Regions from separate parts of the Rossellomorea sp. RS05 genome, predicted to be linked through region 2. Evidence: a T-box and tRNA genes for the amino acid it is inferred to sense, from the RefSeq annotation. Region 2 holds a T-box; the other holds one or more tRNA genes.
What was found. A T-box is a leader RNA that pairs with one kind of tRNA and senses whether it is charged. The one in region 2 lies ahead of trpS (tryptophan--tRNA ligase), so its partner is inferred to be a tRNA-Trp.

Region 1: it has a tRNA-Trp gene. The T-box ahead of trpS (tryptophan--tRNA ligase) is inferred to sense a tRNA for this amino acid. The anticodon was not compared.

The regions. Positions count from the first base shown of each region.
Region 1 covers NZ_JBDKWY010000001.1:106-6,982, forward strand. The annotation lists partial or broken rRNA gene ABJ225_RS00005 (23S ribosomal RNA) at 1-5, shown strand, start outside; rRNA gene rrf (5S ribosomal RNA) at 302-418, shown strand; tRNA gene ABJ225_RS00015 (tRNA-Asn) at 426-500, shown strand; tRNA gene ABJ225_RS00020 (tRNA-Ser) at 507-599, shown strand; tRNA gene ABJ225_RS00025 (tRNA-Glu) at 605-679, shown strand; tRNA gene ABJ225_RS00030 (tRNA-Val) at 702-777, shown strand; tRNA gene ABJ225_RS00035 (tRNA-Met) at 869-942, shown strand; tRNA gene ABJ225_RS00040 (tRNA-Asp) at 1,043-1,119, shown strand; tRNA gene ABJ225_RS00045 (tRNA-Phe) at 1,148-1,223, shown strand; tRNA gene ABJ225_RS00050 (tRNA-Thr) at 1,233-1,308, shown strand; tRNA gene ABJ225_RS00055 (tRNA-Tyr) at 1,324-1,407, shown strand; tRNA gene ABJ225_RS00060 (tRNA-Trp) at 1,416-1,489, shown strand; tRNA gene ABJ225_RS00065 (tRNA-His) at 1,492-1,567, shown strand; tRNA gene ABJ225_RS00070 (tRNA-Gln) at 1,609-1,680, shown strand; tRNA gene ABJ225_RS00075 (tRNA-Gly) at 1,685-1,759, shown strand; tRNA gene ABJ225_RS00080 (tRNA-Cys) at 1,769-1,842, shown strand; tRNA gene ABJ225_RS00085 (tRNA-Leu) at 1,861-1,945, shown strand; tRNA gene ABJ225_RS00090 (tRNA-Gly) at 1,949-2,022, shown strand; gene ABJ225_RS00095 (alpha/beta hydrolase) at 2,152-2,904, shown strand; gene ABJ225_RS00100 (carbohydrate ABC transporter permease) at 3,060-4,001, shown strand; gene ABJ225_RS00105 (carbohydrate ABC transporter permease) at 4,001-4,828, shown strand; gene ABJ225_RS00110 (ABC transporter substrate-binding protein) at 4,925-6,169, shown strand; gene ABJ225_RS00115 (cache domain-containing sensor histidine kinase) at 6,318-6,877, shown strand, end outside.
Region 2 covers NZ_JBDKWY010000001.1:196,574-203,450, reverse strand. The annotation lists gene opp3b (oligopeptide ABC transporter permease) at 1-608, opposite strand, end outside; gene ABJ225_RS01110 (peptide ABC transporter substrate-binding protein) at 772-2,436, opposite strand; gene ABJ225_RS01105 (DUF3899 domain-containing protein) at 2,896-3,282, shown strand; T-box leader at 3,324-3,555, shown strand; gene trpS (tryptophan--tRNA ligase) at 3,632-4,630, shown strand; gene ABJ225_RS01095 (YjbA family protein) at 4,670-5,419, opposite strand; gene ABJ225_RS01090 (DUF2268 domain-containing putative Zn-dependent protease) at 5,524-6,285, opposite strand; gene fabF (beta-ketoacyl-ACP synthase II) at 6,380-6,877, opposite strand, start outside.

The DNA.
Region 1 (6,877 bases), 200 kb from region 2:
ACCAAATGAAAAAGCGGAGGCGGCTCGTTCAGAGACGACAAGCATTTCTGAGCCAGCAGTTGACGGTGTTCCTTACCGTCGGCTGATGGATCCGAAATGACCTCGAGTCTCTAGCCGCCGGAGCTGGATTAATAGCGCAGGCGCATCGCGTCTCCCGGACTGGACGATACGCCGGTAATGATTGACTATCAACCCTTTATCTAGTTTTCAGGGAATAAGTATACATAAAGTATAAAAAAACCTTGAAATTACCGCGAAGATGCGGTATAATAATACTTGTCCTTTTGAAGGACGCACATAGTCTGGTGACATTGGCGAAGAGGTCACACCCGTTCCCATGCCGAACACGGAAGTTAAGCTCTTCAGCGCCGATGGTAGTTGGGGGATCTCCCCCTGCGAGAGTAGGACGTCGCCAGGCGGTACATTCCACAGTAGCTCAGTGGTAGAGCTATCGGCTGTTAACCGATCGGTCGCAGGTTCGAGTCCTGCCTGTGGAGCCATTATATGGAGAGCTGTCCGAGTGGCCGAAGGAGCACGATTGGAAATCGTGTAGGCGGTTTATAGCTGTCTCAAGGGTTCAAATCCCTTGCTCTCCGCCATATAAGGCCCGTTGGTCAAGCGGTTAAGACACCGCCCTTTCACGGCGGTAACACGGGTTCGAATCCCGTACGGGTCACCATTTTCAAACAGAAAGAATCAGTGGAGGATTAGCTCAGCTGGGAGAGCATCTGCCTTACAAGCAGAGGGTCGGCGGTTCGATCCCGTCATCCTCCACCATTGTTTTTTCACGAAGCGAAGCGTAGTGAAAATAACGTTCCATGCGTTCTTGAACTTAACAGGTTAAAGAATGGAATCAAACTTTTATTGTCGCGGGGTGGAGCAGTTCGGTAGCTCGTCGGGCTCATAACCCGAAGGTCGCAGGTTCAAATCCTGTCCCCGCAATACCGTTTTGATCCGAGAGGATTGGGATGTAGTGACATTGATAGCATATTTGCTATTAAAAGAACATTGATCTTTATTTTCGCTAATGCGAAAAAAAGTTGGTCCGGTAGTTCAGTTGGTTAGAATGCCTGCCTGTCACGCAGGAGGTCGCGGGTTCGAGTCCCGTCCGGACCGCCATTTTTCATTTTTAATAAAAATATGCAATGGCTCAGTAGCTCAGTTGGTAGAGCAATGGACTGAAAATCCATGTGTCGGCGGTTCGATTCCGTCCTGAGCCACCATTTTTTTGTGCCGGTGTAGCTCAACTGGTAGAGCAACTGACTTGTAATCAGTAGGTTGGGGGTTCAAGTCCTCTTGCCGGCACCACTGATTTTTTTAGCTGGAGGGGTAGCGAAGTGGCTAAACGCGGCGGACTGTAAATCCGCTCCTTCGGGTTCGGCAGTTCGAATCTGCCCCCCTCCACCATTTAGTACAGGGGCATAGTTTAACGGTAGAACGAAGGTCTCCAAAACCTTTGGTGCGGGTTCGATTCCTGCTGCCCCTGCCATGGCGATTGTGGCGAAGTGGTTAACGCACCGGATTGTGGTTCCGGCATTCGTGGGTTCGATTCCCATCAGTCGCCCCATATTTTTGTCACATTTTTCTCTGTGTGTCATATACTAACAGTGGGCTATAGCCAAGCGGTAAGGCATCGCACTTTGACTGCGACATGCGTTGGTTCGAATCCAGCTAGCCCAGTAGTGCGGAAGTAGTTCAGTGGTAGAACACCACCTTGCCAAGGTGGGGGTCGCGGGTTCGAATCCCGTCTTCCGCTCCATAGAAAAATGGCGGCATAGCCAAGTGGTAAGGCAGAGGTCTGCAAAACCTCTATCACCGGTTCAAATCCGGTTGCCGCCTCCATATTGTTTTTAGACGCTTGCCGGTGTGGCGGAATAGGCAGACGCGCACGACTCAAAATCGTGTTCCGTAAGGAGTGCCGGTTCGACCCCGGCCACCGGTACCATAAGCGGGTGTAGTTTAATGGTAAAACCTCAGCCTTCCAAGCTGATGTCGTGGGTTCGATTCCCATCACCCGCTCCATCTTACATATTCAGACTTCCAACAGATTTGTTGGAAGTCTTTTTTTGTAATGCAGGAGAGAATATCTGGAAACCCCATCCGTCTCCTTATATACTGGACATAACGTATAGATCATTAGGGGGAAAACGTATGAACATTCAATCTATCCAGTTGAGCAGCAACCCGCAATCGACGCTTACAGCTTATTTATTGGATACAACCAAGCGTATGAAAAACATTACCACCCGTCCTGCCGTTCTGATCCTGCCGGGAGGAGGGTATTACTATACATCCGACCGGGAGGCAGAGCCTGTAGCCATGGCATACTTGTCAGAAGGCTATCATGCATTCACCCTACGTTATTCGGTAGGAGAAGCCAAGAGGTTTGAAGATTCATTCAGGGATGCTGAGGAAGCTTTAGCTTATATCAGGAATCATGCCTCTGAATTAGGAGTGGATCCTGAGCGTATCGCGGTAGTCGGCTTTTCCGCTGGGGGGCATCTGGCCGCTTCGCTGGGTACCATGGGTACCTACAGACCGAGAGCCCTGATCCTTGGGTATCCTTGTATTCTTTCAAACCTTGAGGATGTGCTGGCATTCTCGGTGCCATCCCTCGAAGAGAAAGTTGATGGGAACACACCTCCTAGCTTTTTGTTTTCAACTTTTGAAGACCGGATTGTACCAGTTGAACATACGGTGGAATTCATAAGGGCCCTCACCCGTGCTGGCGTCCCCTTTGAATCTCATATTTTTCAGCATGGTGTACACGGACTTTCCCTAGGGAAGCCTTTGTCATCGGCTGGACAGCGTTCAATGGTAGACGATGATTTCTCACAGTGGTTCCAGCTCAGCATCTCCTGGCTCCACCGATTGATGGGAGACTTCCCCCTAGACCGTGAATAATAGATATAACTCACTCCCGCTTTACTCAGGCGGGGGTCTTTTTTTTGATCCCTAAAGAGGTCAATATCGTGCCCCATCCATGTCAACTCAGTTGACTATAAAAAGTAAGCGTTTACATTATAATGAAAAAAAGCGCGACCGAAGGGGGAGAAGAGATGGAACCAAAGATAGAGACGGGACCGGTCAGGCCAGAAGCACAGCTGAAGCCTGTTCCTAAAAAAGGACTTAAATGGAAGAACATATTGACCTATAGTGCCTTCGTGGGTCCGGCACTAGTGTTCTTCCTGGTTATTCAGATCATCCCATTCTTGATGGGACTGTATTATTCATTTACATCTTGGAACGGGGTCAGTTCAGCTGTGGAGTGGGTTGGATTCGATAATTATATCCGGATATTCACCGATGATCAGGTGTTCTTCCAATCCTTTATGTTCACAACGAAGTTCATGTTTGCCGCAGTGGTGATCAGCAATGTGATCGGGTTCGGGTTTGCCCTTCTCTTGAATGCCGCCTTGAAGACGAGGAATATCCTGAGGACCGTATTCTTCTTGCCGAATGTCATCGGAGGCCTGCTGCTTGGATTCATCTGGCAGTTCATCTTTGTAAAAGGGTTTGCTTCGTTGGGAAATGCAACCGACCTTTCTCTGTTCAAGATGCCTTGGCTTGGAGATGAGAAGACCGCTTTCTGGGGCATCGTCATCGTCTTCGCTTGGCAGATCAGCGGTTATATGATGGTCATATATGTAGCAGCCCTGCAAGGTGTCGATACATCTTTGTTGGAAGCAGCAAAAATTGATGGTGCATCGAACTGGACGCTGTTGACAAGGATCATTGTTCCCCTCATCCTGCCGGCTTTCACGATTTGCTTCTTCCTGACGATTTCCATGGCATTCAAGATCTTTGATCTGAATATATCCCTGACAGGCGGGGGACCATTCAACTCCACCCAGTCTGTAGCCATCAATATTTATCAAGAAGCATTCCAGAATAACCGGTACGGTCTCGGTACAGCCAAATCGATCCTGTTCTTTGTCATCGTCGCCGTATTCACTACCGTCCAGGTGATGATCACGAAGAGGAAGGAGGTCCAGGCATGATGAACAACCGCTATACAAAAAGGACGTTCCTGCTCGAAATTGTCGCAATCGCACTGGCCATCGTCTTCATGATTCCCTTTTACTTCGTACTGGTGAATTCGGTCAAACCGTTCGCAGCCATCTTGATCGATGCAGCGGCCTGGCCGGAAGAGTTCATGTTTTCAAACTATGCAAGGGTGTGGGAGATCATTCAGTTCCCCCGTGCCTTCATGAACTCCTTCATCATCACCACGATCAGTAACATCGGTCTTGTTCTGATTTCCTCCATGGCCGCATGGAAAATGGTCAGGACTCCGGGGAAGTTCAGTAAGGTCCTATTCATCTTATTTGTATCAGCCATGGTCATTCCTTTCCAAACGGTCATGATTCCCCTGATGAAGGTAGGTGGGACACTGGGTCTGACTAACAGTATACCGGGATTGATCCTCATGTATTTCGGTTTCGGCGTCCCTCTGTCGCTATTCCTGTACCATGGCTTTGTCAAGACGGTGCCGGTAGAGATCGAGGAGTCGGCCATGATGGATGGATGCAGTTCATTCGGTGTCTTCTGGAGGATTGTCTTCCCCCTATTGAAGCCTATCACCGTCACCGTCGTCATTCTGAATACGCTCTGGATATGGAATGATTATCTTCTTCCGCTCCTGGTTCTGCAGGATGCAGAGCTCCGTACGATCCCGCTTGCTGCCAGCTCATTCTTTGCACAGTATACAAAGCAATGGGACATGGGACTTGCCGCTTTGGTCCTCGGGATCACACCGGTCATCATTTTCTTCCTGTTCCTTCAGAAGCATATCATTAAAGGGATTGCATCAGGATCAATCAAGTAGATATAAACTTTCTGTATATTCCATGCAGAAAATTATATAAAATTTATAAGAAGAATGGGGAGGTCGAATCTAGTGAAACGTATTCTGCTGTTAAGCATGTCGTTGATTCTGGTGTTTGGGATCATTGCAGGCTGTTCATCCAAAGGCTCTTCGGGTTCAGGAGGGAAGAGTGACGGGGATGTGGTGACCCTGAATTTCTTCCAATTCAAGGTTGAAATCGCCGATCAACTTCAAGAAATGATCAAGGAATTTGAAGCAGAGCATCCGAATATTAAAATCAAGCTTGAGACGGTAGGAGGAGGTGCGGACTACGGTGCAGCGTTGAAAGCGAAATTCGCTTCCGGAGAGGAACCGGATATTTTCAACAATGGAGGTTTCAAGGAGCTTGATCTCTGGAAAGAGAAGCTTGCAGACCTTTCAGGTGAGCCGTGGGTCGATCATGTTCTTCCAATCGGTAAAGTCCCGATGACTGATGAGGATGGCAAGCTATACGGGATGCCGGTCAACCTAGAAGGGTACGGGTTCATTTATAACAAAGATCTTTTCGAAAAAGCAGGTATAAAGGAAACACCAAAAACTATCGACGAACTGAATGATGCAGCAAAGAAATTGAAAGCCAAGGATATCACGCCGTTTTCAGCCGGTTATGGCGAATGGTGGGTCATCGGACAGCATCTGCTGAATATCCCGTTTGCCCAGCAGGAGGATCCCGATGCGTTCATCAAAGGATTATATGATGGAACAGAAACATTCAAGGATAATGACAAGTTTAAAGAGTTTAAGAGTGTACTGGATGCAGAAATCAAGAATGCCAACGATAATCCACTGACGACGGATTATAACACCCAGGTGACGCTCTTTGCATCAGGGGAAACTGCGATGCTTCAGCAAGGGAACTGGACAGAAAATATGATCACCGAAGTCAATCCTGATATCAACATGGGCTTCCTGCCGATTCCACTGGACAATGATGAGAGTGCCGACCGTCTTCCTGTAGGGGTACCGAACAACTGGGTACTCAATAAAAACTCCAAGCATCTGGATGAAGCGAAGATGTTCCTGGAGTGGATGGTTTCATCTGAAACAGGTAAACGTTATATCACAGAAGAGTTTGCCTTCATTCCGGCTTTCGATAACATCGAACCGAATGGATTGGGAGACCTTGGTGAATCCATCCTGACGTACTCGAAGGATGAGAAGACAATCCCTTGGACATGGTTCCAATGGCCGGATGGAGCGAATAAGGAATTCGCTGCTACCATTCAGGAATATGCTGCAGGCAAGATCGATTATGATACAGTCCTGGATCGATTCCAGAAAACATGGGATAACCTGAAGTAAGAGAGGAATGGAAAGCACTGGTCATGGGTGCTTTCCATTTTTTATCCCCTCTATCAGTATTTTAAAATATTTTTTTAGAAAACCCTTTCAAATAGGAGGAGGGAAGATTTATACTATTTTATAAGCAAGTTTCGGGGGGCCTGGACCGATGTTGAAGGGAAGCATCCGCAATAAGCTCATTTTCTTATTGATGATTACGACGATCCTGCCCTTTGGCTCTTCGATCATTGTCACCTATCTCTATACAAAGGATTCCATGGAAGACCAGGTGGTGAAAGAGAGCAGCAACTTGCTTTACCAGGGGAAGGTGAATCTTGAAGGCTATATCGGAGAATTGAATGATTTGTCCCTCTCCCTCTATAACAATCCAGACTTTATCAATTATATGAAATCCCCCGACAAAGACCATGGCTATCTGACCATCGGGATGGTGAAGAATGTAATGCAGACCATCCTTTACACTGGTGATACGATCAACGGGGTCAAGATTTCTTTTCTTGACGAAGACCGGTTCATCTCGGCAACCAGGCGGACCAATGTCGTATTCTCAAGGGGGATACCCGAAGAAGATGAGGCTTCTTTTCTGAAGGCTGCCCAGAGTCCATTCAATATGTATATTGAACCTGCTTATAGCCAGCAGGAGGAGAAAATCAGGCGCTCAAAGGAAATCGTGACGATCCATCGTGCATTCCGGAACATCCCGGATAA
Region 2 (6,877 bases):
TAGTCTGTATTAAGGATTTCGATCATTTCAGTTCTCATATAACGGGCGATCGTGGCTACTACCCCTACTGTCAGAGCGAGGGTCGGAAGAATGGTATGTTTATACTCTCCCCACAACGCAACAGGTAGAATTTCCCATTTTACACCGACGTAATATTGCAGAAGTGCTGCAAATACGAACGAGGGAATCGAAATACCGAGAACGGCCAGGAATGTAGACCCATAGTCAACCCAGGTGTTCTGTCTTATAGCTGCAATAATCCCGATAATCAAACCGATGATTGTCCCTAATACCATTGCTTGGAAACCAAGAATTGCGGAAGGTCCTATACGGTCAGCGATCATTTGAGAAACCGGTCGATTGTCATATTGGAATGACAAACCCAAGTCCCCTTGCACCAAGTTCGTCATATAGGTGACATACTGAACCGGCAGTGGATCATTGAGTCCGTATTTATCTAGGATGATTTGTTGTTGTTGCGGAGACAGTCTCTCTTGATTTGTGAGTGGAGTCCCTGGAAGGAGCTTCATCAAGAAGAATGTGGCGGTTGCAATAATAAGCAAAGTGATGATCATATAAACAATACGCTTGATAGTATATTTGACCATGCTTAGCCCCCCTTTTCTATGTTTATACTACTTCTCCATTATAGCGATAATCGACAAATTTTCAATTTATTTTTTAAATTGCGAAAATTGTCGCTTATGACTGGAAAAGGAGAGCGTATGCCTATGCATACACTCTCCTTCAGAAGGTTCAACTTAGAGCGTTTTAGTTCTCGATAGAAGCCCACTTGTAAGAGTAGTCAGCTCCGAAAGAGTGATCCAATACGTTTTTCACGTATGGACGCTCAAGGTAAGAAACACCTCGTTGGTAGATCGGGCTGATTGCTTGATCATCGAAGAGGATCTTTTCAGCATCAACCATTGCTTGCCAGCGAGCTTCTGGATCAGAAGAAAGCTCAGTCTTAGCTTGCTCGATCAATTTGTCAAATTCAGGGTTAGAGTAACCCATTTGGTTATGTGCACCATCTGTTACGAACATATCCAGGAACGTCATCGGATCTGGATAATCCGGACCCCAACCTGCGAAGGAGAAGTCATAGTCACCTTTTGATTCAAGATCAAGCTTTTGCTTGAACGGTTGCGCTTTGATCTTAACAGTCAGACCGTCAAGATTTGACTCAAGTTGTTCTTTGAAGTACTCACCGATTTTCGCGGAACTTTCGCTGTCATAGTTCAATAGCTCAAGCTCAACATTGTCGATGCCAGTTTCTTTTTTGGCTTTAGCCCAGTAGTCTTTTGCTTTTTCTACGTCAAATCCACCGTATGCTTCTCCAGCAGTTTCACGGTACTCTTTTCCATCTGGACCTGTAACGAAGTCCTTAGGAACGAGGTAGTAAGCTGGTACAGATCCGTTGTTCAATAGAACATCAACCATACCTTGCTTGTCGTATGCAGCGTCGAATGCTTTACGTGCATTTTCATTTTTCAGGATTTCAGAGTTTTTAGACGCTTGGTTCAAACGAAGGAAGAATACAGACGCTTCTCCGCGCGTTTTGAAGTTTTCATCGTTTTTGTACTTGTCAACAAACTCAGCGCTTAGGCCAACCCTGTCGATTTTGTTTGTTTCATAAAGGTTAACGGCAGTTGTTGTATCTTTTACGATGTTGAAGTTAACTTCTTCAAGTTTAACAGTGTCAGCATCCCAGTAATCTTTGTTCTTAGAAAGTTTGAAGCTTTGCTCATGCTTCCACTCAGATAGTGTGAAAGGTCCGTTGTATACAGAAGTATCAGCTTCTAGACCATATTTATCGCCTTGTTCTTCAATGAACTTTTGGTTTTGCGGATAGAATGTTGCGAAAGAAAGCAACGCTTTGAAGTAAGGAACTTCCGTTTCCAATTCGATTTCAAGAGTCTTTTCATCGAGTGCTTTAATTCCAAGTTCCTCAGGTTTCGCTTTACCTTCGTTTACTTTGGAAGCATTTTTGACATCAGACATGATGTACGCATATTCAGCTGCTGTGTCTGGATTTAGAACACGTTGCCATCCGTATACGAAATCTTGTGCAGTGACAGGGTCACCGTTAGACCATTTTGCATCACGTAGTTTGAAAGTATACTTTTTACCGTCTTCACTTACTTCAGGCTCTTCAGCAGCGATACCCAGCTCAGCCTCATCGTTTTCTCCTAGGCGGTAAAGACCTTCATACACCTGGTTCATAACGTTGAATGATACTGCATCCGTTGCAAGAGCTGAATCCATTGACGGGATTTCGGAAGCTTCCGCAAGATTCAATACTTGCTCGTCTTTCGTGTCAGATCCCCCAGCTGCCCCTTCTTTTTTGCCGTCAGTCTTCTTGTCTCCGCCACAGGCAGCCAAGAAAGTACTCACAGCTAGAAGAAGAACCAGTAATAAAGAAAACTTTTTCTTCATCTTGAAATTGACCTCCTCATACTTCTCATATTTATTTATCTTCTAATTTTCAGAAGATTTGTTACTTATTATACATGATAGAGATATTTTTGCAATACGAATTTAACAGTTTTTTTGCTAAATAATCAGTTTACTAGGTAATAAGGTGTTAAAACCTTGATATATAAGGGTTCCGAAATCGAATTCAGGGTGGTTTGTCCCATTACAAATGTTACAATCACCCAATTAAACCAGCGATTTTCCTGGCGTTTTTCCTTCTTTATCGAAAGAAAGCGTTCTCCTATCTTCATTATAATTATCTAATATGGCGGATAGATATAAAAAACTGTGAATTCGTGCTCTTGCTTCCTTTTCAAAACTTGAACGCTTCGGGTATACTTCTATAGGAGAACAGCATGCATTCCTGATCGTTTCTTTTGGAAGGAATGCTTGAAATCATTTTGGAAGTGAAGGTGCAACATGATGAAACGTTTACGCGTCCTACCGATGGTCACATTACTTTACCTTGCTGCGGTCTATCTTGTCCGTTACATGAATGGATCGGATTTGCTCCTTTCCCTCATTGATACTTTATTCATCGTCGGAATTTCTTATGCTTCTGTAGCCGCCTTGATGTTTGTTTTCCAAAACGGTTTCTTGAATGGGATCTTATATGCCTTCAAGCGCTTCAGGTCAAGGTCGAAGAAAGATGAATACGTGGCGCAGTTCGATGACGTGGAGGAACGGAAGGAAATTCACGAGGTGTATGCAGTGAGAGAACCATTCCGCCTGACGGCACCCCTTTTCTACATCGGGATTTTATCCCTTGCCGTATCCCTGATCCTCTCATATTCTCTCTATACTTGATTTCGGCGCTTTTTTTTCATATAATGACTTTTGCATATATGAAACAAGCTTTGACAAAGAGTAGTACCCCGCTTGCCGGTTCCAAGAGAGCCTGCGCCCGCTGAAAGCAGGTATCCGCTTGCGGGGGAATGGACTTTCGAGCTTCCCCGGTGAAAGCAGTAGCCGGAGACGGACCCCTTCCGTTAACCGGGGACCATGCAATGCATGGACTAAGCCGACTCATTCCTGAGTAACTTAGGGTGGCACCGCGGAAACAACCCATTCGTCCCTATATTTTTTGGACGGGTGGGTTTTATTTTTGGCCGGATGGTCATGATGATACAGGAACTGTACTATAGGAGGAATGAAGATGAAAACGATTTTTAGCGGCATTCAGCCGAGCGGGACGATCACGCTTGGTAATTACATCGGAGCTATGAAGCAATTCACCGAGCTTCAGGAAGAGTATGATTGCTATTTTTGCGTGGTCGACCAGCATGCGATCACTGTTGCCCAGGATAAAGCAGAACTGCGCAAAAACATCCGCAGCCTTGCTGCCCTTTATATTGCTTGCGGGATCGATCCCGATAAAGCGACACTGTTCATTCAGTCGGAGGTTCCGGCTCACGCACAGGCCGGATGGATCCTGCAGTGCGTGACCTATATCGGTGAACTTGAGCGCATGACTCAGTTCAAGGATAAGTCCCATGGAAGAGAAGCCGTATCTGCCGGTCTTCTCACCTACCCTCCCCTCATGGCAGCCGATATCCTGCTCTATGGTACGGACCTTGTCCCAGTCGGAGAGGATCAGAAGCAGCATCTCGAGCTTGCCCGGAACCTTGCGGAGCGTTTCAACAAGAAATACAATGATATCTTCACGGTTCCAGAGGTGCGCATTCCGAAAGTAGGAGCACGTGTGATGTCGCTTCAGGATCCACTAAAGAAAATGAGCAAATCCGACGAGAACAAAAAGGCGTTCATTACACTGCTTGATGACCCTAAAGTCATTGAAAAGAAAATCAAGAGCGCTGTGACGGATTCGGATGGCATCGTCCGATTCGACCGGGATGAAAAGCCTGGGGTTTCGAATCTGCTCTCTATCTACTCGATTCTTGAAGGCACTCCGATTGCCGAACTTGAGGAGCGATATGATGGAAAAGGATATGGCGATTTCAAAGGTGACCTTGCCAAAGTGGTTGTGGATGTCATCAAGCCGATTCAGGACCGCTATTACGAGCTGATCGATTCCGAGGAACTTGATGATATCCTTGATCGCGGAGCTGAGAAAGCGAATCGAACCGCAGGGAAGATGCTGAAGAAAATGGAAAAGGCCATGGGTCTTGGAAGAAAAGAACGGAAAAAGCGATAAACTAAAGAACCTTGAGCATGGGCTCAAGGTTCTTTTTGTTCAATTTACTTTTGGACGATTCTCTACTTCCCATAACTTTTCGAAGAATGGTTGTCCTTTAATCAGATTCTCGCAGAGTGACAGATGCTTGTCGGACCATCCGTATTTTGTGTCCTCATAAAGCATCTGCCATGCTTCTTGGAAATCGAGCTCCTGGATCGTCCTGTACTGTTCCGGGGCCCATTCCGTATACCAGTATCTCACTTCAGCCGTATTTTCCGAAGTGCGCAGTTGATCGAGGGCCATGAAAAGAAGCTGTTTCAACTGCCTTTCCTTGCGTGTCAGCCCACTCATCATGAACGGGTTTGGAGAAAGGATGTGGTACGCTTCCTCCCGCTTTTGATCAGGCTTGAACTCATATTCAAGCTCTTCTTGACTTTCCACCATTTCATAAACGAGCTGTTCCTGACGTGGTATCAGGCGGCTCTTCCTGATCGGGACGGTGTAACCGATCGTATCGACGGCCAGAATCGCCGTGCCATCGGTGACCACGAAGCAATAATCCTGTTGAATGCGTTCATGGTTCTTTCTGAGATACGCTTTTTGATACACATCATTCAGCATCTGCCGAGGTAATTCTGATAAATCATTCTCGATGTAATGATACAACTCTTTGCCGACTTTCAATAGAGGCACCTGATCCAGCAACTCAATTACGTCCTCTTTTCTCCATTCGTGAAAATGGCAGATATTATATCCGTTTTCTTCCCCTTCGAACCAATTGACCCATACATCATGAAGATATAACATGATTGACCCCTCGCTTTACTACATTGTTTGGTTGTCAATCAGTATGGTCAATCACCTGTGGATTTATTCGTGCTCTCTCCTGTTTTATCCTGTATGATAAGTGCTTACTCTAGAAAAGTCTCCGACGGGAGGCCCAGCATCATCACACTATTCATTCCGTTCTTTTCAGCGAATGACCGTACGAGCCGGTAACCGATGGCGTACCCCAGCAGCTCTGGGTAGTGTCTTTTCCCGTGGAGAAGTTCATCATGAAGTGGTGATTTCCTCGTTAGATCAGCATGGGGTTCGATCCATTCCTTGAACCATCCGCTCAATTCCTCTTCAGTATATTTCCTTGTCCACGGAGCAGCATAGTCAACGCCGCAATATTCCCTCACGGCATTCTCTGCCAGTCCCTCGAAGATGACAGAATCGAGGAGGGTATATTCCTCCTCTTTACCCGCCAGCTTTTTCATACGGGTGCAATGGTGGTATTCATGCACAAATAGTGCCTCATATTCTTTGTGATCCTCCAATTTTTGAACAAAAAGAAACATTTCATCAAAAAAGCAAACTCCTGATTTTTTAGCCGGTTCTCTGAATAAGCCTCTTTTCGGCTCTAGGGGGAATAAATAGATGGGTATATCAGGTCCTTTCCATTTTCTTTTGTACCTTTTCTCAAAAACGGAAAGCCTCTTCCATAGTTCGTCAGACTTAAGCTCATTAAAGCATTCTTCCACCTGCCTAGACGGGCGATACATCCCTTGTTTTCGGAGGTAGGCATAGAAAGCTGCTGCTTCTCCTTCCCCTCTTTTCGTCCTTTCTAACAACTCGACTGGGTCCTCGAATGTTTGATCCATCCACTCGTCTGTTGGGATCACTGGCATCATTATCCCTCTTTCCTGCTAATTTGGTTCATGTATATGCAATCTGCAGGAGAGTTAGAAAAAAAGCCCGCCGAAAGATTCGGCGGACTCACGATTACTTCACATATTTTTTGAATACGAGCGTGGCATTATGGCCACCAAAGCCCAGGGAGTTACTCATGGCAACATTGACTTCCTGCTCACGTGCTTCATTGGCTACATAGTCCAGATCGCAGTCTGGATCCGGATTTTGAAGGTTGATTGTCGGTGGGAGCTTTCCATCCTTCATGGCAAGAACCGTAAAGATCGCTTCCACTCCACCCGCTGCACCAAGAAGGTGACCGGTCATGGATTTTGTGGAGCTCATGGCCAGACGGTTGGCATGATCACCAAATACTTCTTTGACGGCCATGGTTTCATACTTGTCATTATAAGCCGTACTTGTACCATGGGCGTTGATGTAATCCATCTGATCAGGCGTTACACCGGCATCATCAAGTGCCATCTTCATGGCACGCGCCCCACCTTCCCCGCCTGGTGCAGGGGCAGTGATGTGATAGGCATCACCCGTGCAGCCATAGCCGACGATTTCAGCATAGATCGTTGCTCCGCG